One region of the Nissabacter sp. SGAir0207 genome, then DNA from elsewhere that is predicted to be linked to it. Evidence: predicted binding sites of a transcription regulator. Region 1 holds the regulator's gene; the other holds the start of a gene.
The links. The regulator sigma-54, encoded in region 1, starts transcription at its own class of promoters, with help from an activator protein. The targets are predictions, from matches to a motif close to GTTGGCACANNTTTCGCTNT.

Region 1 (15,285 bases):
GCAAGTATGGCGCGCAGTTGGTGCACACGCGCGGGAGCGGCTACCAGTTGCAGGTGCATGACGCCGCCCGCTTCGCCTCGCTGCGCCAGCCCAGCCGACCGGTGCGGCAACTGCCGCGCACCGCCGCCGAGCGGGTGCAGGCGCTGCTGGTGCGCTTCCTCACCTCCGCCTTCTCGCTGAAGCTGGAGGATGTGGCGGATGAGTGGTTCGTCAGCCGGGGCACGCTGCAAAATGACATGGCCGAGGTGCGCGAGCACCTCGGCCGCTACTCCCTGCACATCGAAACCAAGCCGCGCTACGGCATGAAGCTGTTCGGGCCAGAGACGGCGATCCGCGCCTGCCTGACCGACCTGCTGTTCCGGCTGCGCGGCGAGAATGACGCGCACCCGCTGCTGACGCCGGAGGCGCTGGCGCTGGCGCAGATGCCAGCGCTGGCCGATGCCCTGCACTACCGGCTGGCGCAGGCCGGTATTCGCCTGACGGATGAGGGGGAAGAGTACCTGACGCTGTATGGCGCGGTGGCGCTGCGGCGCATCGCCGAGGGCTACCCGCTCGCTGACTTCACGGCAGATGAGGGGGAAGCGTGCGTGCGGCAGGTCTCCAGCGGGCTGGCGGCTGACCTGCGCCAGTGGACGGGCAAGGAGCTGGCCCCGGCCGAGGAGGCTTACCTGCGTGTCAACATCGCCGCCCGGCGCAGCCAGGAGGTGGCACCGACGGAGATTAACGCCGACGACGAGGAGGGGTTGGTCAACTATCTGCTCTGCTACATCAGCGCCTACTACAACTATGACCTTCAGGGCGACGCGCAGCTACGGCTGGATCTGCTGACCCACATCAAGGCGATGATCACCCGCATCAAATACCAAATAGCCATTCCCAACCCGCTGCTGGCCAACATCAAGCAGCACTACCCGATGGCCTACGACGTGACGCTGGCGGCCATCTCCAGCTGGGTGAAGTACACCCCCTACAGCCTGAGCGAGAATGAGATCGGCTTTTTGGTGCTGCACATCGGCGTCGGGCTGGAGCGGCACTACAACATCGGTTACCAGCGCCACCCGCAGGTGCTGCTGGTGTGCGACACCGGCAACTCCACCATCCGCATGATTCAGGCGCAGGTCAGCCGCAAATACCCGCAACTGGTGATCACCCGCGTCATCTCCCTGCGCGAGTATGAGATGCTGGACGAGGTGGGGAGGATTTCATCATCTCCAACGCCCGGCTGGCGGAGCGCGGCAAGCCGGTGGTGGTAATGTCGCCCTTCCCGACGGAGTACCAGCTGGAGCAACTCGGCAAGCTGGTGCTGGTGGATCGCACCCGCCCCTACATGCTGGAGAAGTTCTTTGACGCGCAGCACTTCCTGCTGCTGGAGGAGACGCTGAGCCAGGCGGCGCTGTTCCGCCGGGTCTGCGACCAGCTGGCGCGTGAGGGGGTGGTCGAGCCAGCATTCCATGACTCGGTGGTGGAGCGCGAGGCGATTGTCTCCACGCTACTGGGCGACGGCATCGCGCTGCCGCACTCGCTGGGGCTGCAAGCCCACCGCACGGTGGTAGTGACGGTGATCTGCCCACCGGGCATCGATTGGGGGGAGGGGGAGCGAGCGCAGGTGATATTTCTGCTGGCGATCAGCAAGGCGGATTATGAGGAGGCGATCGCCATCTACGATCTGTTCGTGACCTTCGTGCGTGAGCGCTCGGTCAGCCGCCTGCTCGGCAGCCGGGACTTCCCCAGCTTCAAGGCGATCGCCATTGACTGCCTGAGCCGGAGCTAGCGCTTACTCTTCGTCAAAGCCGGAGTTGATCAGCTCAATCACCGCATTGAGCGCGTTAACCTCGTCGGGGCCGCTGGCCTCGATCTCAATGTGCTGGCCCTTTGGCGAGTCCAGCATCAGCAGCGCAATCACGCTGCTGGCCTCCGCCTCCACGCCCGCGTCGTTGCGCAGTAGCACCTCGGCGTCGAAGCTCTGCACCAGCTCAAACAACTTCATCGCCGGCCGGGCGTGCATCCCGAGCCGGTTCTTGATCTCCACCGTCTGTTTGACCGTCATGATTTGCGCTTTTCCAGGGTGCGGTGGCGGGACTGCACATTCTTCCCGCGCGAACGGAAGTAGTCGGCCAGCTGCTCCGCCACATAGACCGAGCGATGCTTGCCGCCGGTGCAGCCGATGGCGACCGTCAGGTAGCTGCGGTTGTTGGTCTCCAGCATCGGCAACCACTGCTCCAGGTAGCTGCGGGTCTGGTAGATAAAGTTATGCACTTCCGTATGGCGATCGAGGAAGGCCGCCACCGGGCGATCCAAACCGGTCATCGGCCGCAGTTTGGGGTCCCAGTGCGGGTTGGGCAGGAAGCGGACGTCAAACACATAGTCGGCGTCAATCGGGATGCCGTGCTTGAAGCCAAACGACTCGAATACCATCGTCAGCTCACGCTCGCGCTTGCCCAACAGGCGGGTGCGCAGCATCTCCGCCAGCTCATGCACCGACATCTCGGAGGTGTCGATCAGCAGGTCAGCGCGGGAACGCAGCGGCTCCAGCAGCTCGCTCTCCTCGTCAATCGCACTCTCCAGCGAGAGGTTGCGGCTGGAGAGCGGGTGCAGGCGGCGCGTGTCGCTGTAGCGGCGGATCAGCGTGTTGCGATCGGCGTCAAGGAACAGCAGCTGCGGCGAGAAGCTCTCCGGCAGCTGGGCCATCGCGTGCTCAAACAGCTCCGGGGTCTCCGGCATGTTGCGCACGTCGATGCTCACTGCCGCCGAGGTGTTGCGCTCCGCCAGCGCGTGCGCCAACTGCGGCAGCAGCACCACCGGCAGGTTGTCGACGCAATAAAACCCCATATCTTCCAGCGCACGCAAGGCAACGGATTTACCTGAACCGGAACGGCCGCTGACTATCATCAGCACCATGTGTCACTCCCCCTGGCAATTCACTCTTGGCGTTGTGTTACCGGCAGCAGGCTACTCGGTAATGATCTGGTACAGCTCTTCATCGCTCTGCGCGGCGCGCAGCCGACGGCAGACGCTCTTATCCGCCAGACGCTTCGCCACTTGCGACAGCGTATGGAGGTGGGTCTTGCACTGGTCGGCAGGCACCAGCAGGGCGAACAGCAGGTCAACCGGCTGGTTGTCGATGGCGTCGAAGGCGATCGGCTGATCCAGGCGGATGAAAACGCCCACCGCGCGCAGCGTGTCCTCTTCCAGCTTGCCGTGCGGGATGGCGATGCCATTGCCGATGCCGGTACTGCCCATGCGCTCCCGGGTCAGGACGGCATCGAACACCGCCTGCGACGGCAGGTTCAGCTGTTTCGCCGCCAGTTCGCTGATGATCTCGAGGGCGCGTTTCTTGCTGGAGCAGTGGACGCCGCTTTTGGTGCACTCTGCGCTGAGCACAGAGCTTAATTGCATGATTGAGTCGTTTATCATCTCATCTTTCACTTAAGCGCTTGGGTCACGCCTGATGGCTTATCGGCCCGTCACCGCAGGGTGAAGGGCCGATGGTCAGGTGATGTAGCGCGATTGGCTACAGTGAGTCTTAGTGTTGTTTCAACTTGTCTTTATGTTTATTGAGCTGCCGTGACAGCTTATCAATCAGGCCGTCGATGGCCGCATACATATCTTCATGTTCCGAGGTGGCGTGCAACTCGCCTCCATTGACGTGCACGGTGGCTTCCGCCACCTTCTGCACTCGCTCCATGCTGAGTATCACATGAACCTGGTTGATTCGGTCGAAAAATTGCTCAAGCTTGGCAAATTTTGTACTGACGAAATCGCGCAGGGCATCAGTGACTTCAACGTGGTGGCCGGTGATGTTGAGCTGCATAATGTCTTCCTTCTCTGTTTAGGTCAAACCAGTTGTTTGCGTTGGTTCGACGGCGGGATGGACAAAGACTCTCGGTATTTTGCGACTGTGCGGCGGGCAACCATGATCCCTTGATCGGAGAGCAGGGTCGCCAGCTTGCTGTCGCTCAGAGGTTTGGCGGGATTTTCCGCCGCAATCAGCTTCTTCACCAACGCCCGGATGGCAGTCGAGGAGGCCTCCCCGCCGCTGTCCGTGCTGACGTGGCTTGAGAAGAAGTACTTCAGCTCAAAAATACCGCGCGGGCTGTGCAGGAACTTCTGCGTGGTGACGCGCGAGATGGTGGATTCATGCATGTCCACGGCCTGGGCAATGTCCGCCAGCACCATCGGTTTCATGTACTCCTCGCCATGCTCGAAAAAGGCCTGTTGCTGCGCTACGATACAGCGCGTCACCTTGAGCAGCGTCTCATTGCGGCTCTCCAGGCTCTTGATCAGCCATTTGGCCTCCTGGAGGTTGCTGCGGATGAACTGGCCATCGCTGTCGTTGCGGGCCGTGCCGCCCAGCGCCGCATATTGCTGGTTGATTTTGAGCCGGGGGATGCTGTCAGCATTCAGCTCGACCGCCCATTGCCCTTGGTGCTTGCGCACCAGCACATCGGGGATCACATACTCAGATTCGCCGGTGTTGATGGACTGGCCGGGGCGCGGATCCAGCGACTGGATCAGCAGCATCGCCCCCTTAAGTGTATCTTCTTTTAGCCGGGTCGAGCGCATCAGCGTCCGGAAATCGTGGTTGCCCAGCAGATCCAGGTGTTCGCTGACAATCAGCCGCGCCTCGGCCAGATAGGGGGTGTCAGGGATAAACTGCGAAAGCTGGATCAGCAGGCAGTCGCGCAGGTCACGCGCCGCCACGCCAATCGGGTCGAAGCGCTGCACGCGTTTCAGCACCGCCTCCACCTCCTCGAGGGTGACATTCTCGTCACCCATGCTCTCCAGGATCTCCTCGAGCGTTACCGTCAGGTAGCCGGTGTCATCCACCGCATCGACAATCGAGGTGGCGATGGCGGTATCGGTGTCGGAGAAGGGGGTGAGATCCACCTGCCACATCAGGTAGTCCTGAAGGGTCTGGGTGGTCTCGCCCTGATAGACCGGCAGCTCGTCATCGCTGTAGTCGGTGCCGGTGCCAGAAGGGGTGCCAGCGGTGTAGATCTCGTCCCAGGTGGCATCGAGCGGCAGCTCTTCCGGCATATCCTTCTGCTCCAGCGCCTCACGGGTGTCCAGCGCCTCGCTGTCGGTGGTCTCCTTGGCGTCAATCTCCTCGTGGATATCGCTCTGCTCCAGCAGGGGGTTGCTCTCTAATGCCTGTTGAATCTCCTGCTGCAGTTCTAGCGTTGAGAGCTGCAACAAGCGGATCGCCTGTTGGAGCTGGGGAGTCATGGCCAGTTGCTGGCTAAGCCTGAGTTGCAAACCTTGCTTCATAGGATGATCTGGTTTCCCTTACTGGTAACAACGCAAAAGTGGATCAGAGACGGAACTCTTCACCCAGATAGACGCGTTTCACCTGCTCATCGGCCAGAATATCGCTTGGGGAGCCGTGGGCGATCAGTCGCCCCTGGCTGACGATATAGGCGCGTTCGCAGACGTCGAGGGTCTCGCGCACGTTGTGGTCAGTAATCAACACGCCGAGCCCGCTGTCGCGCAGGTGCTCAATGATTTTTTTTATGTCAATTACGGAGATGGGGTCCACCCCCGCAAAGGGTTCATCCAGAAGGATAAACTTCGGGTTGGCCGCCAGCGCGCGGGCGATCTCCACCCGGCGGCGCTCACCGCCTGACAGCGCCTGCCCAAGGCTGTCACGCAGGTGGGTGATGTGGAACTCCTCCATCAGCTCTTCGGCGCGGTCACGGCGCTGTTCGCTGGTGAGGTCTTCACGAATCTGCAACACCGCCATCAGGTTGTCATAGACGCTGAGCCGGCGGAAGATCGAGGCCTCCTGCGGCAGGTAGCCGATGCCGCGGCGCGCGCGCGCGTGCAGCGGCAGCAGGCTGATGTCCTCGTCATCAATCACGATGCGGCCAGCGTCACGTGGCACAATCCCCACCACCATGTAGAAGGTGGTGGTCTTGCCCGCGCCGTTCGGGCCGAGCAGGCCGACGATCTCGCCGGAGTGCACCTTCAGGCTGACGTCCTCCACCACTCTACGGTTTTTGTACGCCTTGGCGAGGTTTTCTGCAATTAGGGTAGCCATAAGTGATCAGTTACTCTTCTTCTGTCCGCTGGACGGGGTGCCTTTGTCCTGCAATTGGGTCGGGATTAACACAGTGGTAACACGTTTGCCTTCGTTACTGAAAGCTTCCATCTGCTGTTTTTGCACCAGATAGGTGATGCGGTCGCCCTTCACATTGCTGTCGAGCTGCTCCAGATAGGCGTTGCCGGTCAGGATGACATAGTCATTTCCCAGCTCATAACGCATCTTCTGCGAGTGGCCCTTCACCGGCTTGCCGTTGTCCTGCAACTGGTAGAAGGTCGCCGGGTTGCCGAAGGCCTCAATCACCTCCTTGCCCTGCTGCCCCTGCGGGCGGATCACCACCACCTTGTCGGCCTTGATCTCGATGCTGCCCTGTTTCGCCACCACGTTGCCGGTGAAGGTCACGGTGTTGCCCTCCATGTCCAGCGCCTGCTGGGCGGAGTCGATGTGGATCGGCTGGCTGGTGTCATCTTTCAGCGCCAGGGCCGGCACGCTCACAGCCAGAAGCGAACTGGCAACCAGCAGGTTACGGAGCGGGGTTTGAAGTCTGGATTTCATAGTAGGTGTTTACCTTTTCGATCAGCTGTGCTGTTTTGGTCCGCAAATTGCCGCGCATTTTCATGCCCTTGGAGGTGAAAGCGGCTCCGTAGAGGGTCACTTCATCATCCGAGGTGACATCCTGGCTCACCAGGTTGACCTGGGCGTTGTCCGTTTTGATCCGCTGTAACTGCGAGGTCGCGGTCAGGCTGTTGACCTCAACATGCCCATAGAGATAGAGCATCCGATCCTTGGTCAGCTTGGCGCGATCGGCGCGCACCGACCAGGTCGGGACGGTATTGGCGTCATAGAGCGTCATCACCGGGTTGGTGAACCAGCTCAGCTCCTCCGCCGTGTAATATTTGACGTCATCGGCCACCAGCTTGTAGTTCAGCTTGCCGGTCGGGTCGTAGACCACGGTAACGGTGTGCTGGCTCTGGTAGGTCGGGTCCTGGGTGTTGATGGCCGCCGTCGGTGCCGCCTCATCCTCATCGGCCAGGTTCCAGCCAATCAGTACCAGCGCGGCCAGCGCCAGCAGCAGGGTAATCAGAAACTTTGCTCTGCTCATATTGAAAGCCCGACGGCGTCCTCCAGCTTCCCTTGCGCCAGCAGGATCAGGTCACACACCTCGCGCACCGCGCCCTTGCCCCCGCTGATGCGGGTGGTGTAGTGGGCGCGCGGCGTCAGCATCGGGTGGGCATCCGCCACCGCCACCGCCAGGCCGCACTCGGCCATCACCGGCCAGTCAATCAGGTCATCGCCGACGTAGGCCACCTGCTCCGGGCGCAGCGCCAGCGTGGTGAGCAGCTCGCGGAAGGCAATCAGCTTGTTGGACTGCCCTTGGTAAAGGTAGCGGATGCCGAGGGTCGCGGCGCGATCCTCCAGCAGCTTGGCGGAGCGGCCGGTAATGATGGCCACCTCCACGTCAGAGGTGAGCAGGCAGCGGATGCCGTAGCCGTCGCGCACGTTGAACGCTTTCAGCTCCTCGCCCTGATTGCCCATATAGACCAGGCCGTCGGACATGACGCCATCCACATCACAGATCAGCAGGCGAATCTGCCGCGCGCGGGCCAGCACCTCGGCGCTGACCGGGCCGTAACAGGTATTCACAGTTGCTGCGTTATCACTCATTGAGCCTTTCCTTCATTAAACTACGCCAGCGCGCAGCATGTCATGCATATGTACCACACCGAGCAACTGGTCGCCATCGGCAACCATCAGGGCGGTAATGTGCCGGGATTGCATGGTATTCAGGGCCTCCACCGCCAGGGTGCCGGGGCGCACCCGCAGGCCGCCGGGCGTCATCACCTCTTCGATGCGCGCCCGGTTGAAGTCGATGCCCATATCAATAATGCGGCGCAGGTCGCCATCGGTGAAGATGCCCTCGATCTTCATCAAGTCATCACAGATCACGGTCATGCCGAGGTTTTTGCGCGTGATCTCCAGCAGCGCGTCGCGCAGCGTGGCGTCACGGCTGACGTGGGGGATCTCATTGCCACTGTGCATGATATCACTGACGCGCAGCAGCAGCTTGCGGCCCAGTGCGCCGCCGGGGTGGGAGAGGGCGAAATCCTCGGCGGTGAAGCCGCGCGCCTCCAGCAGCGCCACCGCCATCGCGTCGCCCATCACCAGTGCGGCGGTGGTGCTGGAGGTGGGTGCCAGCCCGAGCGGGCACGCCTCCTGCGGCACCTGTACGCAGATGTGGATGTCCGCCGCGCGGCCCATGGCGCTCTCCGGGTTGCCGGTCAGGCAGATGAGCGGCACGTGCAGGCGCTTGAGCACCGGCACCAGCGCCAGAATCTCGCTGGACTCGCCGGAGTTGGAGAGGGCGATCACCACGTCATGCCGGCTGACCATGCCCAGATCGCCGTGGCTCGCCTCCGCCGGGTGGACGAAGAAGGCCGGCGTGCCGGTGCTGGCGAAGGTCGCCGCCATCTTGCGGCCAATGTGGCCGGACTTGCCCATCCCCATCACCACCACCTTGCCACTACAGGAGAAGATCCGTTCACAGGCGCGGGTAAAGTCGTCATTGATATATTGATCGAGCTGGGCCAGCCCCTCCCGCTCGATCTGCAGTACGGTTTTGCCGGCCTGCTGGAAGTCGAAGCCGGGCTGGAGTTCAAAGTTCGCCATGTTGGTGTCCTGACTGTTTTACAAGGCGGGGCCAGCCGGGAAGAGCAGCAGCCACGCAAGATAAGCCATAAAGCCGCACAGTAGCAGCGCGCCCGCCCGGCGGCCGATGCGGTGCCGACGCAGCAGGCAGAGGCCGGCCAGCACGCCGCTGACCGCCAGCATCACCCAGTAGTCGCGGCGGAACGCCTCCGGCGCGAAGGGGCCGGGGGCGATCAGTGCGGGAATGCCGAGCACTATACAGAGGTTGAAGATGTTGGCGCCTATGATATTTCCTAAAGCAATGTCATCCTCCCCCTTCAGCGCGCCTGCGACAAAGGTGGCCAGCTCCGGCAGGCTGGTGCCGACGGCAATCACCGTCAGGCCAATCACCAGCTCGCTGACACCAAAATAGCGCGCGATCACGGTCGCGTTGTCCACAATCATGCCAGCGGCCAGCGGCATCATCACCACCGCCAGCAGCAGCCAGAGCACCGCCACGGTGTTGCTGCTGTCCTGCGGCAGCTCCGCCAGCTGCTCGGTGGTGAGCGGGTCACTGCCCTCGCGCTGCGCCAGCCGGGCGATCTTCAGCATCAGCAGGCAGAACAGGGCGGCGCTCAACAGCAGGATCACCCCGTCCAGCCGCGAGAGTTGCAGGTCTGAGAGCAGCACGCCGCACAGCGCGGTGATCAGCAACAGCAGCGGCAGCTCGCGGCGCACAATGTCAGACTGCACCCGCAGCGGGTGGATCAGTGCCGCGCCGCCCAGGATCAGCAGGATGTTGATGATGTTGGAGCCAATGGCGTTGCCTATCGCCAAATCGCGCTGCCCGCCAATCGCGGCAGTGGTGGAGACCACCAGCTCCGGCAGCGAGATGCCGATGCCGACAATGGTCATGCCGGTCACCAGCGGCGGCACCCCCATCGAGCGGGAGAGCACCGCCGCGCCATACACCAGACGGTCGGCCGCGTAAGAAAGTAGAAGTAAACCAACGATCAATAGTATGGTCGCAAGCAGCATGCGGAGTCCTTTATTCGGTATAATCCCCTGTTCGTCGGTGAATCAGAAGGTCAAAAATGATTACCTGAAACAATGATAAACTGACTCTAATCGACGGCGAACCCGCGCCAGCGTTAACGCCCAGATTTATCCGCTAATTTTGACCCTGCGGAACGTAAAAGTAAAACGTATGGCAAGTTTAGCGGCCAGCGCCGTAAGGTTTTGTAAATAACCGGCGTCCGGTCGCCTTTGCTTTAACATCAGGGGTATCGTTTTCCCAATACCCTATAAGGGATAGCAAGAATGAACCAGAAGGCATCGAATCTGGTGGAGATCAAAGGCATCAGTTTTATGCGCGGCGATCGCCCCATCTTCGAGAAAATCAATATGACGGTGCCGCGTGGCAAGGTCACCGCCATCATGGGCCCCTCCGGTATCGGTAAAACCACGCTATTGCGCCTGATCGGCGGGCAGCTCGCCCCCGATGAGGGCGAGATCTGGTTTGATGGTGAAAACATTCCCACCCTCTCGCGCCGCAAGCTCTACGCCACGCGCAAAAAGATGAGCATGCTGTTCCAGTCCGGCGCGCTGTTTACCGATCTGAATGTCTATGAGAATGTCGCGTTCCCGCTGCGGGAGCATAGCCACCTGCCCGAGCCGCTGCTGCACACCACGGTGATGATGAAGCTGGAGGCGGTGGGCCTGCGCGGCGCGGCCAAGCTGATGCCCTCGGAGCTATCCGGCGGCATGGCGCGGCGTGCGGCGCTGGCGCGTGCCATCGCCCTCGACCCGACGCTGATCATGTTTGATGAGCCGTTCGTCGGGCAAGACCCCATCACCATGGGCGTGCTGGTGAAACTGATCGACGAGCTGAACCATGCGCTCGGCGTGACCTGCATCGTGGTCTCCCACGATGTGCCGGAGGTGCTGAGCATCGCGGATTACGCCTATATCGTGGCGGAGCAGCATGTGATCGCCGAAGGGACGCCCGCGGCGTTGCAGGCCAATGCCGATCCGCGCGTGCGCCAGTTCCTCGACGGCATCGCCGACGGCCCGGTGCCATTCCGTTTCCCGGCCGGTGATTACCAGACCGAGCTGCTAGGATAAGGGAGCCAATAGACTGATGTTAACAACTGCACTGGCGTCACTCGGACGCCGTGGGATCTCACTGTGCCGCGCATTTGGCCGTGCCGGGCTGATGATGTTCGGCGCCCTGATGGGCCGCCCGCACCCGCGCAAGCATGGGGCACTGCTGGTGAAGCAGCTTTACAGCGTCGGCGTGATGTCGCTGCTGATTATCGTGGTCTCCGGGCTGTTTATCGGCATGGTGCTGGGGTTGCAGGGCTACCTGATCCTCACCACCTACAGCGCCGAAACCAGTCTGGGGATGATGGTGGCGCTCTCGCTGCTGCGTGAACTGGGGCCGGTGGTGACCGCGCTGCTGTTCGCCGGCCGCGCTGGCTCGGCGCTTACCGCCGAGATTGGCCTGATGAAGGCCACCGAGCAGCTCTCCAGCATGGAGATGATGGCGATCGACCCGCTACGCCGGGTGGTGGCACCACGCTTCTGGGCTGGCATGATCAGTATGCCGCTGCTGACGGCGATCTTCGTCGCGGTCGGCATCTGGGGCGGCTCGCTGGTGGGCGTGGACTGGAAGGGCATCGACAGCGGCTTCTTCTGGTCGGCGATGCAGAATGCCGTCGACTGGCGGCAGGATCTGGTCAACTGCCTGCTGAAGAGCGCGGTCTTTGCGGTCACCGTGACCTGGATTGCGCTGTTCAATGGCTATGACGCCGTCCCCACTTCGCAGGGGATTAGCCGGGCGACGACCCGTACCGTGGTGCACTCCTCATTGGCGGTGCTGGGATTGGATTTTGTGCTGACGGCACTGATGTTTGGGAACTAAATAATGCAAACGAAAAAGAGTGAAATCTGGGTTGGGGCGTTCCTGCTGATCGCGCTGGGCGCCATCCTGTTTCTGGCCCTGAAGGTGGCGAACATCACCTCAATGCGGCCGCACCCCACCTACCGCATCTACGCGACCTTCGACAACATCGGCGGCCTGAAAGCCAGCTCGCCGGTGCGCATCGGCGGCGTGGTGATTGGCCGGGTGGCGGATATCTCCCTGGACAACAACTACTCGCCGCGCGTGGCAATGGACATCGACGAGCAGTACAACCAGATCCCGGACACCAGCTCACTGGCGATCCGCACCTCCGGCCTGCTGGGGGAGCAGTATCTGGCGCTGAATGTCGGCTTTGAAGACCCGGAGATGGGGACTGCTATGCTGAAAGAGGGCGGCACCATCCAGGACACCAAATCGGCAATGGTACTGGAGGATTTGATCGGCCAGTTCCTGTACAAGAGCGGCGGCTCCGATGACGCCGCCAAACCGGGCGCGCAGGCTGCGCCTGCCGCAACACCTGCTGCACCCAGCAATTAAGAGGAAACCCTGAATGTTTAAACGTTTATTGATGGTCGCGCTGCTGGTGGTCGCTCCGCTGGCCAACGCGGTGGATATGACCAACCCTTACCGTGTCATGGATGAGGCGGCGGAGAAGACCTTCACCCGCCTGAAGAATGAACAGCCGAAAATCAGGCAGAACCCGAACTACCTGCGCGACGTGGTGCGTCAGGAGCTGCTGCCCTACGTGCAGGTGAAGTACGCCGGTGCGCTGGTGCTGGGCCGCTACTACAAATCCGCCACCCCGGCGCAGCGTGAAGCCTACTTCGCCGCCTTCGAGGACTATCTGGCGCAGGCTTACGGTCAGGCGCTGGCGCTCTACCACGGCCAGACCTACCAGATTGCGCCGGAGCAGCCGCTGGGCAACGCCGACATCATCGCCATCCGCGTCACCATCCTGGACAACGGCGGCCGCCCGCCGGTGCGTCTGGACTTCCAGTGGCGCAAGAACAGCAAGACCGGCAACTGGCAGGCGTATGACATGATCGCCGAAGGCGTCAGCATGATCACCACCAAGCAGAATGAGTGGGCTGACATCCTGCGCCAGCAGGGCGTCGACGGCCTGACCGCCCGCCTGAAGAGCGCGGCGGCCCAGCCCATCACCCTCGACCAGCAATAATGGCCGGCTCAACCCTGAACTGGGCCTCACGCGGGCAGACGCTGGTACTGACCGGCGATCTTGACCGCGATACGCTGCTGCCGCTCTGGCAGCAGCGTGAGAGCCTGCTGGCGCAGCACACCGCCCTCGACCTGTCGCAGGTCGGCCGGGTGGACTCGCCCGGTTTGGCGCTGCTGGTGCACCTGCGGGCCGAGGCGCGCGCGCGTGGCGCGGCGCTGACGCTGGAGGGCATGACCGATCGGCTGGAGACGTTGATTACGCTCTATAACCTGGATGAGATCATCCCCGTCAGCGCCGCCGCCTCAGCGCGTTAGCGTGCTTTTTGCCGCAATTGACGACCAAAGCCCCCGCAAGAAAGCCTCTTCGGGGCTTTTTCTTTGTTTAAGAGTCGGCCGGATTACACTAAGATAGTCGGCTGATATTATCCCCATTTAGACAGAATAGACTCCTATGGATACCCAAGAAATTAAAGACGTTCTGATGCAGGCGCTGGCCTTGCAGGAAGCCCACGTGACTGGCGAAGGTAGCCACTTCCAGGTGATTGCGGTGAGTGAGCAGTTCGCTGGCATGAGCCGCGTGAAGAAGCAGCAGACCGTCTATGCGCCGCTGATGGAGTACATCGCGGACAACCGCATCCACGCCCTCTCCATCAAGGCTTTCACGCCGGAAGAGTGGCAGCGCGACCGCAAGCTAAGCGGCCTTTGATGCCGGGGGCGGCGTGGCCGCCCTGTGCTCATCCTTATCAAGTTAATCATTGAGAGCAGTCATAATGGATAAATTTCGTGTGCAGGGCCGTACCCGCCTGAGTGGTGAAGTGACCATCTCCGGGGCGAAAAACGCGGCCTTGCCAATCCTGTTCGCCGCCCTGCTGGCGGAAGAGCCGGTTGAGATCCAAAACGTTCCCCACCTGAAAGATATCGACACCACCCTGAAGCTGCTGAGCCAGCTCGGCACCAAAATTGAGCGCAATGGCTCGGTGTTTGTCGATGCCAGCGCGGTCAACGAATTCACCGCCCCTTATGATCTGGTGAAGACCATGCGCGCCTCGATCTGGGCGCTCGGCCCGCTGGTGGCGCGCTTTGGCCGCGGCCAGGTGTCGCTGCCGGGCGGCTGCGCCATCGGTGCGCGTCCGGTTGACCTGCACATCACCGGCCTGGAGCAACTGGGCGCGGAGATCAAACTGGAAGAGGGCTACGTCAAAGCCTCCGTTGACGGCCGCCTGAAGGGCGCGCACATCGTGATGGACAAGGTCAGCGTTGGCGCGACCGTCACCATCATGAGCGCCGCCACGCTGGCGGAGGGCACCACCATCATCGAGAACGCCGCGCGCGAGCCGGAGATTGTGGACACCGCCCACTTCCTGAATACCCTGGGCGCGAAAATCAGCGGCGCGGGCACCGACAAGATCACCATCCAGGGCGTAGAGCGCCTCGGCGGGGGGTCTACCGCGTGCTGCCTGACCGCATTGAGACCGGCACCTTCCTGGTGGCGGCAGCGATCTCCGGTGGCAAAGTGGTGTGCCGCGCGACCCGTCCGGACACCCTGGACGCGGTGCTGGCGAAGCTGCGCGAAGCGGGCGCGGACATCGAGGTGGGCGAGGATTGGATCAGTCTGGACATGCATGGCCAGCGCCCGAAAGGCGTCAACATCCGTACCGCGCCACACCCCGGTTTCCCGACTGACATGCAGGCGCAGTTCAGCCTGCTGAACTTGGTGGCGGAGGGCACGGGCGTGATCACCGAAACCATCTTCGAAAACCGTTTCATGCACGTGCCGGAGCTGATCCGCATGGGCGCGCACGCCGAGATTGAGAGCAACACCGTGATCTGCCACGGCGTGGCGGAACTCTCCGGGGCGCAGGTGATGGCGACCGATCTGCGCGCCTCCGCCAGTCTGGTGCTGGCCGGCTGCATCGCCGAAGGCACCACCATCGTTGACCGCATCTACCACATCGACCGTGGCTACGAGCGCATCGAAGACAAACTGCGCGCGCTGGGTGCCAACATCGAGCGCATCCACGGCGAATAACCGTCCTGCGCCATAAAAAAAGCCGGCATTGCGCCGGCTTTTTTTTCGTCCCCGCTTAGTGGGCGGGGTACTCCTGAATCGTGACCTGAAGCGTCATCTTGTTGCCATTGCGCATGATCTCGACCGGAATCACCGAGCCGGGGCGAATCTCCGCCACCTGATCCATCGTCTCCAGCGCCGAGAGGGCTGGCTTGTGGTTGACGCTGACAATCACGTCGTTGACCTGCATCCCTGCCTTCGCCGCCGGGCCATCTGGCGTCACCTCATTGACCACAATCCCTTGGATGCGATCGAGGCCGCTGTTTGGCGTGTGCATCGGGCTGATCTCGCGCCCGCCAATGCCGATGAAGCCACGGATGACGCGGCCATCGCGGATCAGCTTCTGCATCACCTTGGTCGCCAGCGCGGTCGGGATGGCGAAACCAATGCCCTCCGGCGTTTCGCCGTCGTTGCTCTTGTCAAAGGAGAGGGTGTTGATGCCCACCAGTTCGC
Region 2 (15,285 bases), 690 kb from region 1:
ATTCCGGCCGAGAACATCAACCTGCTTAACGGCAATGCCGACGATGTGGATGAGGAGTGCCGCCGTTACGAGGCGAAAATTAAGTCCTACGGCAAGATCCATCTGTTTATGGGTGGCGTGGGCAATGACGGCCACATCGCCTTTAATGAGCCAGCCTCCTCGCTGGCCTCACGTACCCGCATCAAGACGCTGACGGAAGATACCCGCATCGCCAACTCCCGCTTCTTTGGCGGTGATGTCGGCCAGGTGCCCAAATATGCCCTGACCGTGGGCGTCGGCACCCTGCTGGATGCCGAAGAGGTGATGATTCTGGTGACCGGCCACCTGAAGGCGCAGGCATTGCAGGCGGCGGTAGAGGGCAACATTAACCATATGTGGACTATCAGCTGTCTGCAACTGCACCCGAAAGCGGTGGTGGTGTGCGATGAGCCTTCCACCATGGAGCTGAAGGTAAAAACCGTGAAATATTTCCGCGAGCTGGAAGCGGAAAACATAAAAGATCTGTAATCTCTTGCGGCCAGCGGGGGCGTTGCGTCCGCTGGCATGACAGGATGGTCAAATCAGTAAACGTCTAAGTAATCAGGGGGCGAAGATGTACGCGTTAATCCACGGCCGACTCTATACCGGCCATGACATTCTGGATGGCCATGCCGTGGTCATTGAAAACGGCATGATCAGCAAAATTTGCCCGGAAGCGGAGCTGCCGACTGGCATCCAAACCTTCGATCTGGACGGTGCGAACCTGGCCCCCGGATTTATCGATCTGCAGCTTAACGGCTGCGGCGGCGTGCAGTTCAATGACTCGCTGGAGGCCATCTCAACGCAGACGCTGGAGATTATGCAGAAGGCGAATGAGAAGTCGGGCTGCACCAGCTACCTGCCGACGCTCATTACCTGCAGTGATGAGCATATGCGCCACGGCGTGGACGTGATGCGCGCCTACCTGCAACAGCACCAGAATCAGGCGCTTGGTTTGCATCTGGAAGGGCCGTACCTCAACCCGCTGAAGAAGGGCACCCACAACCCGGACTTCATCCGCACGCCGGATGCCGCGATGATTGACTACCTGTGCGAGAACGCCGATGTGATCGCCAAGGTGACGCTGGCACCGGAGCGCGTGGACGCCAGCGTGATCCGCCAGCTGCATCAGGCTGGGATCGTGGTCTCCGCTGGCCACTCCAACGCCACCTATGATGAGGCGCGCAAGGGCTTCGCCGCTGGCGTCAGCTTCGCGACGCACCTCTATAATGCTATGCCCTACCTGACGGGTCGTGAGCCGGGGCTGATGGGGGCAATTTTTGATACCCCAGAGGTTTACAGCGGCATCATTGCTGACGGCCACCACGTTGCCTGGGCCAGCATCCGTAACGCCAAACGGCTCAAGGGTGACAAGCTGGTGCTGGTCACCGACGCCACCGCCCCGGCGGGCGCTGACATTGACCAGTTCATTTTTGCTGGCAAAACAATATACTATCGCAATGGGTTATGCGTGGATGACAACGGCACGCTGAGCGGTTCTGCACTGACCATGATCGAAGCAGTCTGCAACAGCGTCGAACATGCTGGCATCGCCCTGGATGAAGCCCTGCGCATGGCGACTCTCTACCCGGCGCGGGCAATCGGCGTGGAAGCCAGATTAGGCACGCTGGAGGTCGGCAAGGTCGCCAACCTGACAGCATTTGACCGCGATTTTACTATCACCAAAACGTTTGTTAACGGTAACGGCGTTTAATCATGAGCGGGTAAGGACATGGGCACCGGCGGGCAGTCACAAATCGGAAACGTTGATCTGGTCAAGCAGTTGAATGGCGCGGCCGTCTACCGGCTGATTGATCAACAGGGGCCGATCTCACGCATCCAGATTGCGGAATTGAGCCAACTGGCGCCGGCCAGCGTCACCAAAATTACCCGCCAACTGCTGGAACGCGGCCTGATCCGCGAAGTGGACCAGCAGGCGTCCACCGGTGGCCGCCGTGCCATCTCCATCATCACCGAGACCCGCCACTTCCATGCCCTCGGCGTGCGGCTGGGCCGCCATGATGCCACCATCACCCTGTATGACATGGGCGGCAAGGCGTTAAGCGAGTCCTCTTACCCCCTGCCCCAGCGCACCCAAGAGACACTCGAGGAGGCGCTATTTGCCGCGCTGGCGCGCTTTATCGAAGAGAATCAGCGCAAGCTGCGTGAGCTGATTGCCATCGCGGTGATTGTGCCCGGCTTGGTGAACCCGGAGCACGGCGTGGTGCGTTACATGCCGCATATCCAGGTCAGCAACTGGCAATTGGTGGAAAAGTTGCAGCAGCGCTTCGGTACCACCAGCTTTGTTGGCCATGATATTCGCAGTCTGGCGCTGGCGGAGCACTACTTTGGTGCAACCCGCGACTGCGGCGACTCCATTCTGGTTCGCCTGCACCGTGGAACCGGCGCTGGCATTTTGGTGAATGGGCAAATTTTCCTCGGTAGCAACGGTAACGTTGGCGAGATAGGCCATATTCAGGTAGACCCGCTTGGCGAACGCTGCCACTGCGGCAACTTCGGCTGTCTGGAGACCATCGCGGCCAATGCGGCGATTGAGAACCGGGTGCGCCACCTGCTGACCCAAGGTTACCCCAGCAAGCTGACGCTGGAGGATCACAGCATTGCTGCCATCTGCAAGGCCGCCAACCGTGGCGATCCGCTGGCAGTGGAGGTGATCGAAAATGTTGGCCGCTACCTTGGCAAGGCCATCGCCATCGCCATCAACCTGTTCAACCCACAAAAAGTGGTGCTGGCTGGTGAGATCACTGAGGCAGAGAAGGTGCTGCTGCCCGCCATTCAGGGGTGCATCAATACGCAGGTGTTGAAAGATTTCCGCCATAACCTGCCCATCGTTACCTCTGAGCTGAACCATCGATCCTCTATTGGTGCCTTTGCGCTGGTCAAACGCGCCATGCTAAATGGCGTCCTGCTGCAACGCCTGCTGGAATCCTGACACACTTTCGCTGCGGCGCTGGCCTATACTGTTGACCTTCGGCCTGGAAAGGCGGCCGACGGGGCAGGCCACGCCGCCCTTATCCAACGCGAGTATGCAGCCCATGACAATAAAGAATGTAATTTGTGATATTGATGGCGTGCTGATGCACGACAACACCGCAGTCCCCGGCGCGGCGGCCTTTTTGGCGCGCGTGCAGGAGCAGGGTATGCCACTGGTGATTCTCACCAACTACCCCTCCCAAACCGCCCAGGATCTGGCGAACCGCTTTCTGGCAGCGGGCATTGAGGTGCCAGACAGCGCTTTCTTTACCTCGGCAATGGCGACCGCCGACTTCCTGCGCCGCCAGGAGGGCAAGAAAGCCTATGTGATTGGCGAGGGCGCGCTGATTCATGAGCTGTATAAAGCGGGCTTCACCATCACTGACATCAACCCTGACTTTGTGATCGTTGGCGAAACCCGCTCCTATAACTTCGACATGATCCACAAGGCCTCCTACTTCGTCTCCAACGGCGCGCGTTTTATCGCTACCAACCCGGACACCCACGGGCGTGGCTTCTTCCCGGCCTGCGGCGCGCTCTGCGCCCCGATTGAGAAGATTACCGGCCGCAAGCCGTTCTACGTCGGCAAGCCCAGCCCGTGGATCATCCGCTCAGCCCTCAACAAAATGCAGGCGCACTCTGAGGATACAGTCATTGTCGGCGACAACCTGCGTACCGACATTCTGGCTGGCTTCCAGGCTGGGCTGGAGACCATTCTGGTGCTCTCTGGCGTCTCGACCCTCAGTGACGTGGACACCATGCCGTTCCGCCCGACTTGGATCTACCCTTCCGTGGCAGAGATTGACGTCATTTAACTGCATGGGGCGCCGGTCAGTAGCAGGCGCCCCGCTCCTATGCACTTTTCCCCTTTTGCCGCGCCTGCCGTAAAAATTGAACAATCCCTAATTTATCCCCCATTAAATTGCAGATCCGCTAAGAATGTTCAGGGGTCAATGAACTATTTTACCCCTCAACGCTAAATCGCTTGCATCATCTGCAGGTTTTGGCGCATGTTCTTAATCAGACAAGCAGCCGGGGATTTCTTAGCCAGACGCTGCCTACATCACATCATTACCGCTTTGGAAAGGTCGTTAGGAGAAGTTATATGTGTTCTATTTTTGGTGTGCTCGATATCAAAACTGATGCTTCTGAACTGCGCAAAAAAGCGCTGGAGCTCTCCCGCCTGATGCGTCACCGTGGGCCGGACTGGTCTGGGGTCTTCGCGGGTGACAAGGCCATTCTGGCCCACGAGCGTCTTTCCATCGTCGACGTCAACACTGGCGCACAACCTCTCTACAACCCTGCCCACACCCATGTGCTGGCGGTGAACGGCGAAATCTACAACCATCAGGCGCTGCGTCAGGAGTTGGGCGACCGTTACGCCTTCCAGACCGGTTCCGACTGCGAAGTGATCCTGGCGCTCTATCAAGAGAAAGGCCCGGAGTTTCTGGACGAGTTGCAGGGGATGTTTGCCTTCATCCTTTATGACACCGAGCGCGATGCCTACCTGATTGGCCGCGACCACCTCGGCATCATCCCGCTCTATATGGGCCACGATGAGCACGGCAACCTGTTTGTCGCCTCTGAGATGAAGTCGCTGGTGCCGGTGTGCAAAACCATCAAAGAGTTCCCGGCCGGCAGCTACCTGTGGAGCCAGGATGGCACCGTGCGTGAGTATTATCGCCGCGACTGGTTTGACTATGAGAACGTGAAAGATAACGTCACTGACGCTGCTGCCCTGCGCACCGCGCTGGAAGAGTCCGTGAAAAGCCACCTGATGACTGACGTGCCTTATGGCGTGCTGCTCTCTGGCGGTCTGGACTCCTCGATTATTTCGGCGATCACCAAGAAATATGCGGGTCACCGCGTCGAGGATGACAGCCGCAGCGAAGCCTGGTGGCCGCAACTGCACTCCTTTGCCGTCGGTCTGGAGGGTTCGCCCGACCTGCGCGCCGCGCAAGAGGTGGCTAACCATCTGGGCACCGTGCACCATGAGATCCACTTCACAGTGCAAGAGGGCCTCGACGCCATCCGTGACGTGATCTACCACATCGAAACCTATGACGTGACCACCATCCGCGCCTCCACGCCGATGTATCTGATGTCACGCAAGATCAAGGCGATGGGCATCAAGATGGTGCTCTCTGGCGAAGGGGCGGACGAAGTGTTTGGCGGCTACCTCTACTTCCACAAAGCGCCGAATGCCAAAGAGTTCCACGAAGAGACCGTGCGCAAGCTGCTGGCGTTGCATATGTATGACTGCGCCCGCGCCAACAAGGCGATGGCTGCCTGGGGCGTGGAAGCGCGCGTACCCTTCCTGGACAAGAAGTTCCTGGACGTGGCGATGCGCATCAACCCGCAGGACAAAATGTGCGGCAACGGCAAGATGGAGAAGCACATCCTGCGTGAGTGCTTTGAATCCTACTTGCCGGAGAGCGTGGCGTGGCGCCAGAAAGAGCAATTCTCTGACGGCGTGGGCTACAGCTGGATCGACACCCTGAAAGAGGTGGCGGCACAACAGATCACTGACCAGCAGCTGGAGACGGCACACTTCCGCTTCCCGTACAACACCCCGTCCTCAAAAGAGGGTTACCTCTACCGGACGATCTTTGAAGAGCTGTTCCCGGTGCCGAGCGCAGCCGAGTGCGTACCGGGCGGCCCGTCGGTGGCCTGCTCCTCCGCCAAGGCCATTGAGTGGGATGAATCGTTCAAAAAGATGGATGACCCGTCTGGCCGCGCAGTGGGCGTACACCAGTCCGCCTACTAGTCATCTCCTGTTTTTCCATAACGGGCCTCTATGGCCCGTTTTTTTATGCCCCAATTGCGTGATAAATGACACTTTTTGACGAATTTGTCAGCATACTGTACACAAGCCAGACAAACAGCATCAGGATGCGATTTTTCGGGAAAAAACTTGTTGACGCAATTCGGTCATATACGCATAATGCGCCCCGCAACGCCGATGAAGGTAACGCGAAAAAAGATGGCTACGTAGCTCAGCTGGTTAGAGCACAGCACTCATAATGCTGGGGTCACAGGTTCGAATCCCGTCGTAGCCACCATCTTTTTGTTGCGGGAGTGGCGAAATTGGTAGACGCACCAGATTTAGGTTCTGGCGCCGCAAGGTGTGCGAGTTCAAGTCTCGCCTCCCGCACCATTTCTCTTCACGTTGTTGTACGGATGGGGTATCGCCAAGCGGTAAGGCACCGGTTTTTGATACCGGCATTCCCTGGTTCGAATCCAGGTACCCCAGCCATCTTCTTCGGAAGAATGCAGTATTTTTGTTGTTGACTCCAGTTGGGGTATCGCCAAGCGGTAAGGCACCGGTTTTTGATACCGGCATTCCCTGGTTCGAATCCAGGTACCCCAGCCAAACAACAAAGAGTTGCAATTAAGACGTTGATATGTAATATATATAGCAGCGCAAGCACACAGAAGTACAATTTGGCTACGTAGCTCAGCTGGTTAGAGCACAGCACTCATAATGCTGGGGTCACAGGTTCGATTCCCGTCGTAGCCACCAATTTATTGGGGTATCGCCAAGCGGTAAGGCACCGGATTCTGATTCCGGCATTCCCAGGTTCGAATCCTGGTACCCCAGCCAAAAAACAAAAAGCTCGCTTCGGCGGGCTTTTTGCTTTTCTGCGTTCAGAGCAGATAAAAAGGCCGGGACACTGCCCGGCCCTGCCCTTACAGCCCCAGCGCGTAGCGTAATGCCCGCTCCTTTAGCCGTCCGCCCCGCTGCGCCAGCATCAACGCCGCATTGCGCACCATGCGCACCGGTGCCAGATCGTTGCTAAACGCGGTGTAGAAGAGATCCATGCCGCTCTGCATCATCAGGTTATCCAGCTTGCGGCGCTGCTGGTAACGCCCCAGCACCTCCGCACCCGCCCATGATTCACCACGTTCACGGGCAGTCGCCAGCACATCGATCAGCGCCTCCACGTCGCGGTAGCCAAGGTTAACGCCCTGCCCCGCCAATGGATTGATGGTGTGGGCCGCATCGCCCACCAACGCCAGACCTGGCTGCACATAGTTATGGGCATGGCGGCGCGTCAATGGAAAGGCACCGGCGGCCAGCGCGGTCACCTTGCCGACGCGGGCCGGGAAGGCCTGCTCAATCTCGCGGCTCAATTGCGCCATCGGCAAGGATTGCAGGTAGCGGATGCGCGCTGGGCTGTCATACCACACCAGCGACGCATAACGGCCACACAGCGGCAGGAAGGCGCGCGGGCCGCTGGGAAAGAACTGTTGCCAGGTGGCATCCTGATCTGGCTGTTCGGTTTCAACACTGATCAGCATACAGGCGTGGCGATACTGCCAGCCATTGACGCCAATGCCCGCCAGCTGCCGCACCTGCGACTGCGCGCCATCCGCACCTATCACCAGCCGTGCCGAAATCACCTGCCCATCGGCCAGCGTCAACGCCCAGCCATCCGCCTCACGCGCCATCCCCTGCAAAGAGGCCGGGCAGTGCAGGCTGATGCGGGGCTGTTGCTGCGCCCGCTGCCAGAGCGCGCGTTGCAGCACCGGGTTCTCCACCATATACCCCAGCTCCGGCAGGCCGAGCGCCGCCGCGTCAAACACCACCTCTGAGCCGGGCATCTCCCAGGTCTCCAGCCGGCGATAGGGCGCGCAGCGCATCTGCTTCACCGCCTGCCAGGCACCCAGCTGGTCGAGCAACCTGACCGAGGCGCTCCCCAGCGCTGAAATGCGCAGGTCAGGCGCGCTTTGCGGATCGAACTCCGCCGGGGCGGCATGTTCCAGCAGGGCGACGCGGAACCCCTGCTCAGCCAGCCCCAGCGCGGCTGCCGCGCCAACCATGCCGCCGCCCACCACCGCAATGTCTGACTGATTCTCTGAACTCTTCATAATGGCTAGATACCAAATTGTGATGACAACATCAGGAAGTGTACCGGATTTTTCTGCCTGCAACAGGCACACCCCGGTTTTCCCACACTGGTCACCACCGCGGTGAGCGATTAGAATAGCAGCCCTGCAACCCAAGCTTACCCGAGAAGCTTTCTCTTCCGCATTGAGTAATGGCACGTCAATGACCAAAAAACTGCATATTAAAACCTGGGGCTGTCAGATGAACGAGTACGATTCATCGAAGATGGCTGACCTGTTAGCCAGCACTCATGGTTATGAGCTGACAGAGAACGCAGAGGACGCCGATCTTCTGCTGCTCAATACCTGTTCGATCCGTGAAAAGGCGCAGGAAAAAGTGTTTGCTCTGCTGGGCCGCTGGCGGCAGCTGAAAGAGGCGAAGCCGGGGCTGGTGATTGGCGTCGGCGGCTGCGTGGCCTCCCAAGAGGGCAAATTCCTGCGCCAGCGCGCGCCCTGCGTGGACATCGTGTTCGGGCCTCAAACCCTGCACCGCCTGCCGGAGATGATCAACCATGTGCAGGGCACCCGCAGCCCGATCGTGGACATCAGCTTCCCGGAGATTGAGAAGTTTGACCGCCTGCCGGAGCCGCGCGCCGACGGCCCGACTGCCTTTGTCTCCATCATGGAGGGCTGCAACAAGTATTGCAGCTTCTGCGTGGTGCCCTACACCCGTGGTGAAGAGGTGAGCCGCCCGAGCGATGACATCCTGTTTGAGATTGCCCAACTGGCGGCGCAGGGTGTGCGTGAGGTCAACCTGCTGGGGCAGAACGTCAATGCCTATCGCGGCCTGAATTTCGATGGCTCCCTCTGCACCTTTGCCGACCTGTTGCGGCTGGTGGCGGCGATTGATGGCATTGACCGCCTGCGCTTCACCACCAGCCACCCGATTGAGTTCACCGACGACATCATTGATGTCTACCGTGACACGCCGGAGCTGGTGAGCTTCTTGCACCTGCCGGTGCAGAGCGGCTCTGACCGGGTGCTGACCATGATGAAGCGCGCCCACACCGCGCTGGAGTACAAGGCCACCATTCGCAAGCTGCGTCAGGCGCGCCCGGACATCCACATCAGTTCTGACTTTATCGTCGGCTTCCCCGGCGAGACGCAGGCAGACTTTGAGCAGACCATGAAGCTGATTGCCGAGATCAATTTCGATGTGAGCTACAGCTTCATCTACTCCGCGCGCCCCGGCACACCGGCGGCGGACATGGTGGATGACGTCAGCGAGGAGGAGAAGAAGCAGCGCCTGCATATTCTTCAGGATCGCATCAACCAGCACGTGATGCAGTTCAGCCGCCAGATGGTTGGCACCGTCCAGCGTATTTTGGTGGAGGGGCCGTCACGCAAGAGCCTGATGGAGCTGACGGGCCGCACCGAAAACAACCGCGTGGTCAACTTTGAGGGCACGCCAGACATGATTGGCAAGTTCGTGGACGTGGAGATTGTGGATGTCTATGCCAACTCCCTGCGCGGCGTGGTGGTGCTCACGGAGGAGCAGATGAACCTGCGCATCCATGAGTCCCCCTCCTCGGTCATTGCCCGTACCCGTAAAGAGAGCGAGCTGGGCGTCGGCCTCCACCAGCCATAACGCCTCCCCAGAGGGCGCCCGGTGCGCCCTCTCCTTCCCCTGCCCGGCTGGAACCCGCCTCGCGGGCGCAGGAAACTTCTTGCAGCCAACCATTTATTTTTTCGATTTAACCCTCATATTCATACTCCAGGCGCTCTGCTCCCTTGCCAGAAAGAGGAAGAAGGGGAAAATGGCATGTATGATTACCCTATGCCGGAACTCCGGCAGAGTGCACTTTTCTCTATCAACAGGCCCTATGTGACCCAGAGGAACAGCTTGAACGTCGAGACACAAGAAATCCTGCTAGAACCCGCCGACAACCAGCGCTTACTGAGCCTGTGCGGGCCGTTTGATGACAATATCAAACACCTTGAACGCCGGTTGGGTATCGAGATTAACCACCGTGACAACCAGTTCAAACTGGTCGGCAAAAGCCTGATCGTCAATGCCGCCATCGACATTTTGCGCCATCTCTACGTGGAGACGGCGCCGGTTCGCGGTGAGATCAAAGATATCGACCCGGAACAGATTCACCTGGCGATTAAAGAGAGCCGCGTGCTGGAGCAGAGCGCGGAGAGCGTGCCTGACTACGGCAAGGCCGTGACCATCCGCACCAAGCGTGGGGTGGTGAAGCCGCGTACGCCCAATCAGGCGCAATATGTCGCCAACATCCTGGACCATGACATCACCTTCGGCATCGGCCCGGCCGGTACCGGGAAGACCTACCTGGCGGTGGCCGCGGCGGTGGACGCGTTGGAGCGTCAGGAAGTGCGCCGCATCCTGCTGACCCGCCCGGCGGTAGAGGCCGGTGAGAAGCTGGGCTTCCTGCCCGGCGACCTCAGCCAGAAAGTAGACCCCTACCTGCGCCCGCTGTATGACGCGCTGTTTGAGATGCTCGGCTTCGAGCGGGTTGAAAAACTGATTGAGCGCAACGTGATTGAGGTGGCACCGCTTGCCTACATGCGTGGCCGCACGCTGAATGATGCCTTTATCATCCTCGATGAGAGCCAGAACACCACCATCGAACAGATGAAGATGTTCCTGACGCGCATTGGCTTCAACTCCAAGGCAGTGATCACCGGCGACGTCACGCAGATTGACTTGCCGCGCAACCAGAAATCGGGCCTGCGCCACGCCATTGAGGTGCTGGCCAACGTGGAAGAGATCAGTTTCAACTTCTTCCACAGCGAGGACGTGGTACGCCACCCGGTGGTGGCCCGCGTGGTCATCGCCTATGAGGCGTGGGAAGCCGAGGATCAAAAGCGCAGAGATGCCCAAGCGGAGCAGCGCCGACGTGAGACGCAAGCCTATGCCCAACAGCAGGCTGCCTCCGCCGTGCCGCCGCAGGAGGCCCCATGAGCAACGTGATTCTTGATCTGCAAATTGCGTGTGAAGAGACGGCCGGCCTGCCAGCCGAGGCTGATTTCCAGCGCTGGCTTGATACCGTTTTGCCGCAGTTCCAGGAGGAGTCCGAAGTGACCATCCGTCTGGTGGATGAGGCGGAGAGCCATGAGCTGAACCTCACCTACCGTGGCAAGGACAAGCCGACCAACGTGCTCTCCTTCCCGTTCGAAGCCCCGCCGGGCATCGAGATGCCGCTGCTTGGCGACCTGATCATCTGCCGTCAGGTGGTGGAGCAGGAAGCCAAGGAGCAGGAGAAGGCGTTGGAGGCCCACTGGGCACATATGGTTGTCCACGGCACGCTGCATCTGCTAGGGTACGATCATATTGTTGACGAAGAGGCCGAAGAGATGGAATCTTTGGAGACAGAGATCATGCAAGGGATGGGTTACCCTGACCCCTACCTGTCTGAAAAAGACGATGCCTGACGTGAACTGATGACGCGCGGCGTTTTTCGTGCCCGATCCGGCCGGAAACCGGCGACAAACGCCGCGATTTCACTAATAATAATTTTTTCCTCCCAACTCGAGTAATATTAACCAGACCGCCATGAGCGACGACCATTCACAGAGCAGTGACAGCCCCAGTCCCAAGAAGGGCTTCTTTTCCCTTATCCTCAACCAACTGTTTCACGGTGAGCCAAAAAACCGTGGCGACCTGGTCGAGCTAATCCGCGATTCCGAGCAGAATGACCTGATTGACCCCGATACCCGCGATATGCTGGAAGGGGTGATGGACATTGCTGACCAACGCGTACGCGACATCATGATCCCCCGCTCCCAGATGGTGACCCTGAAGCGCAACCAGCCGCTGGAGGAGTGTCTGGACGTGATCATTGAGTCCGCCCACTCCCGCTTCCCGGTGATCAGCGAAGACAAGGATCATATCGAAGGCATCCTGATGGCCAAGGATCTGCTGCCCTTCATGCGCACCGAATCCGAACCGTTCAGCATCGACAAGGTGCTGCGCCCGGCGGTGGTGGTGCCAGAGAGCAAGCGCGTTGACCGGATGCTGAAGGAGTTCCGCTCCCAGCGCTACCATATGGCGATCGTGATCGATGAGTTCGGCGGCGTCTCGGGTCTGGTGACCATTGAGGACATCCTGGAGCTGATCGTGGGTGAGATTGAGGATGAGTATGACGATGAAGAGGATCGTGACATCCGCCAGCTCAGCCGCCACACCTACACCGTGCGCGCGCTGACGCCGATTGAGGATTTCAACGAGGTCTTCAACACCCAGTTCAGTGATGAAGAGGTCGATACCATCGGCGGCCTGGTGATGCAGGGCTTCGGCCACCTGCCAGCCCGTGGCGAAACCATTGAGATTGATGGTTACGTATTTAAAGTTGCGATGGCGGATAGCCGACGTATCATCCAGGTTCACGTCAAGATCCCGGATGACGCACCGCAACCAAAATTGGAAATGGAAGAATAACGTAATCCATGTCTCTTGCCCTATTACAACGCCAGCGGATACGCCTCCCGCTGGCGCTCTTATTTGGTGCCTGCGGCACCCTGGCGTTCTCCCCCTATGATTTCTGGCCTGCGGCGATTATTGCGCTCTGTGGCCTGCAAGGGCTGACCCTCAACCGCTCCGCCAGCCAGTCCGCTTGGATCGGCTTCTTCTGGGGACTGGGACTGTTTGGCAGTGGCGTCAACTGGGTCTATGTCAGCATTGCCCAGTTTGGCGGTATGCCAATGCCGATCAACCTGTTCCTGGTGGTGCTGCTGGCCGCCTACCTGTCGCTCTATACCATGCTGTTCGCTGGCGTGCTGGCGCGCCTCTGGCCGCGCCTGACGCTGTGGCGCGTGGCGCTGGCGGCACCGGCATTGTGGCAGGTGACGGAGTTCCTGCGCGGCTGGGTACTGACCGGCTTCCCGTGGCTGCAATTTGGCTACAGCCAGATTGATGGCCCGCTAAAAGGCATTGCCCCGGTGCTGGGCGTCGAGACCATCACCTTTATCCTGATGTCCCTCAGCGGCCTGCTGGTCTATGCCCTCTGCCGTCAACAGGTGGTGCCAGCGGTGGTGGCGCTGGCGATGCTGCTGCTCCCCTGGCCGCTGCGCCAGATCAGCTGGTTTACGCCGCAGCCGGAAAAGGCCGTCAATGTGGCGATGGTGCAGGGCAATATTCCACAGTCGATGAAGTGGGACCCGAAAGTGCTGCGCGCCACCCTCGAAACCTATCTGGACGCCAGCCGCCCCTACGCTGGCCGTGCGCCGCTGATTATCTGGCCAGAGTCCGCCATCCCGGACATTGAGAGCGACCAGCAACCTTTCCTGACGATGATGGATGATCTGATGCGCGCCCACCACAGCAGCCTGATCACCGGTATTGTGGATGCGCGCCGTACAGCGCAGGGCTACGCCTACTACAACAGCGTGATTGCGCTGGGCGAGCCAACGCCCTACCGCTACCCGAGCGCTGACCGCTACAACAAGCACCATCTGGTGCCGTTTGGCGAGTTTGTGCCGCTGGAGAGCCTGTTGCGCCCGCTGGCCCCCTTCTTTGACCTGCCGATGTCCTCATTCAGCCGGGGCGGCTATGTGCAGCCCCAGCTCCATGCGGCTGGCTTCAACCTGACGGCGGCCATCTGCTATGAGATTATCTTGGGCGAACAGGTGCGAGCGAATTTCCGACCAGACACCGACTTCCTGCTGACCATCTCCAATGACGCCTGGTTCGGTCACTCGATTGGCCCGTGGCAGCACTTCCAGATGGCGCGGATGCGCGCCGTCGAGCTGGGCCGCCCGCTGCTGCGCAGCACCAACAATGGCGTGACCGCCGCCGTGGATGCCCACGGCGAAGTGATCAAGATGTTGCCGCAGTTCACCCGCCAGGTGCTGGAAGTGCAGGTGACCCCCACTACCGGCCTGACCCCCTATGCGCGCATGGGCGATCTGCCCCTGTGGCTCTTGACCCTGCTGGCCGGGGTGGCGTCGCTGTACGCCACCTTGCGCCGTCCGCGTGCATCCTGATGCCCCCTGCCGGGGAGCCCTCCCCGGCATTTTCTTCCCTTCCCCTGCCTGCTGGCACGCCTCTTGCTTGATAACGTTAGGATTTAGTTGGACGTGTAACCCGCCCTGACGTTTCGTCTGGCGAATGCACCATCTGAAGACACCTGCTGCACCGGCAGTGTGCGTGGCCGCTTTTTTGCCTTGATTTGGTGCGGCGCTGGTCGCAAAAAAGAAACGTTTTGGTTTCAATAAATTTACATTCAGCTATGTTCAAACAGGCTTTTCGAGGGCCGCTTGCCGCGCTAACGCGGTCTCTTTTTTTGGCGGGGTGCGCTGCGCCACCGCCACCACTACAGCAAGGAGTAGGACCATGCAAATGCGCAAACTGGCGTTATCGCTGCTGCTCGCCGGGATCGCCGCAGGCAGTGCACACGCGGAACAGACCACCGCCGGGGCATCCCCCGATACGCTGCAAAAAATCAAACAAAACGGCGTGATTGTGGTTGGGCACCGTGAATCTTCCGTTCCCTTCTCCTACTACGACAATACGCAGAAAGTGGTGGGATACTCCCAGGACTACTCGAATGCGATTGTTGAGGCGATCAAGAAACAGCTGAATGCCCCTAACCTGCAGGTGAAAATGTTGCCCATCACCTCGCAAAACCGCATCCCGCTGTTGCAGAACGGCACCTACGATTTTGAGTGCGGCTCCACCACCAACAACCTGGAGCGCCAGCAGCAGGCGGCCTTCTCCAACACCATCTTTGTGGTCGGCACCCGTCTGCTGGTGAAGAAAGGCTCCCCTATCAAAGACTTCCCGGATCTGAAGGGCAAAACCGTGGTGGTGACCTCGGGCACCACCTCCGAGATCCTGCTCAACAAGCTGAATGATGAGCAGAAGATGGGCATGCGCATTATCAGCGCCAAGGATCACGGCGACTCCTTCCGTACCCTGGAGAGCGGCCGCGCGGTGGCCTTTATGATGGATGACGCCCTGCTGGCCGGCGAGCGCGCCAAGGCGAAGAAACCAGACCAATGGGAGATCCTCGGCACGCCGCAATCCCATGAGGCATACGGCTGTATGCTGCCGAAGGGCGACACGGCCTTCAAGAAGCTGGTGGATGATACCATCGCACAGGCGCAGACCTCCGGCGAGGCGAGCAAATGGTATGACAAGTGGTTCCAGCAACCGATCCCGCCGAAGAACCTGAACATGAACTTTGCTCTGTCGGATGACATGAAAGCCCTGTTCAAGGCACCGAACGATAAGCCGTAATCCCCTGCGAGTCCTGGCCGGATGAGGGCAGGAGAGAGGAGAAGCCGGTAGCCGGGGTGGCCGTTCCCTGCCCCACGCGCGCCGGCTTTGCCGCTTCTGCCGTCCCCCATCCTGCCGGGCCGCTGTCTGGAGTGATGTATGTCAACAAACTGGAACTGGGGCATCTTTTTGCAAGAGGCCCC

Region 2: the regulator sigma-54 is predicted to act here: its motif matches at 13,899-13,918, upstream of C1N62_RS12225 (amino acid ABC transporter substrate-binding protein).

Annotation. Positions count from the first base shown of each region.
Region 1 is NZ_CP028035.1:3,429,336-3,444,620, reverse strand. It holds partial or broken gene C1N62_RS15490 (transcription antiterminator) at 1-1,771, shown strand, start outside; gene npr (PTS phosphocarrier protein NPr) at 1,775-2,047, opposite strand; gene rapZ (RNase adapter RapZ) at 2,044-2,898, opposite strand; gene ptsN (PTS IIA-like nitrogen regulatory protein PtsN) at 2,950-3,426, opposite strand; gene hpf (ribosome hibernation promoting factor) at 3,524-3,811, opposite strand; gene rpoN (RNA polymerase factor sigma-54) at 3,835-5,268, opposite strand; gene lptB (LPS export ABC transporter ATP-binding protein) at 5,312-6,037, opposite strand; gene lptA (lipopolysaccharide ABC transporter substrate-binding protein LptA) at 6,044-6,595, opposite strand; gene lptC (LPS export ABC transporter periplasmic protein LptC) at 6,564-7,142, opposite strand; gene kdsC (3-deoxy-manno-octulosonate-8-phosphatase KdsC) at 7,139-7,705, opposite strand; gene kdsD (arabinose-5-phosphate isomerase KdsD) at 7,721-8,707, opposite strand; gene C1N62_RS15435 (calcium/sodium antiporter) at 8,726-9,703, opposite strand; gene mlaF (phospholipid ABC transporter ATP-binding protein MlaF) at 9,986-10,789, shown strand; gene mlaE (lipid asymmetry maintenance ABC transporter permease subunit MlaE) at 10,806-11,588, shown strand; gene mlaD (outer membrane lipid asymmetry maintenance protein MlaD) at 11,592-12,125, shown strand; gene mlaC (phospholipid-binding protein MlaC) at 12,139-12,765, shown strand; gene mlaB (lipid asymmetry maintenance protein MlaB) at 12,765-13,079, shown strand; gene ibaG (BolA family iron metabolism protein IbaG) at 13,216-13,470, shown strand; partial or broken gene murA (UDP-N-acetylglucosamine 1-carboxyvinyltransferase) at 13,535-14,793, shown strand; gene degS (outer membrane-stress sensor serine endopeptidase DegS) at 14,849-15,285, opposite strand, start outside.
Region 2 is NZ_CP028035.1:2,742,801-2,758,085, forward strand. It holds gene nagB (glucosamine-6-phosphate deaminase) at 1-507, shown strand, start outside; gene nagA (N-acetylglucosamine-6-phosphate deacetylase) at 593-1,732, shown strand; gene C1N62_RS12150 (N-acetylglucosamine repressor) at 1,751-2,971, shown strand; gene C1N62_RS12155 (HAD-IIA family hydrolase) at 3,075-3,827, shown strand; gene asnB (asparagine synthase B) at 4,118-5,779, shown strand; tRNA gene C1N62_RS12165 (tRNA-Met) at 5,998-6,074, shown strand; tRNA gene C1N62_RS12170 (tRNA-Leu) at 6,085-6,169, shown strand; tRNA gene C1N62_RS12175 (tRNA-Gln) at 6,194-6,268, shown strand; tRNA gene C1N62_RS12180 (tRNA-Gln) at 6,311-6,385, shown strand; tRNA gene C1N62_RS12185 (tRNA-Met) at 6,459-6,535, shown strand; tRNA gene C1N62_RS12190 (tRNA-Gln) at 6,542-6,616, shown strand; gene ubiF (3-demethoxyubiquinol 3-hydroxylase) at 6,703-7,884, opposite strand; gene miaB (tRNA (N6-isopentenyl adenosine(37)-C2)-methylthiotransferase MiaB) at 8,066-9,490, shown strand; gene C1N62_RS12205 (PhoH family protein) at 9,728-10,828, shown strand; gene ybeY (rRNA maturation RNase YbeY) at 10,825-11,298, shown strand; gene corC (CNNM family magnesium/cobalt transport protein CorC) at 11,420-12,304, shown strand; gene lnt (apolipoprotein N-acyltransferase) at 12,313-13,848, shown strand; gene C1N62_RS12225 (amino acid ABC transporter substrate-binding protein) at 14,198-15,103, shown strand; gene C1N62_RS12230 (amino acid ABC transporter permease) at 15,242-15,285, shown strand, end outside.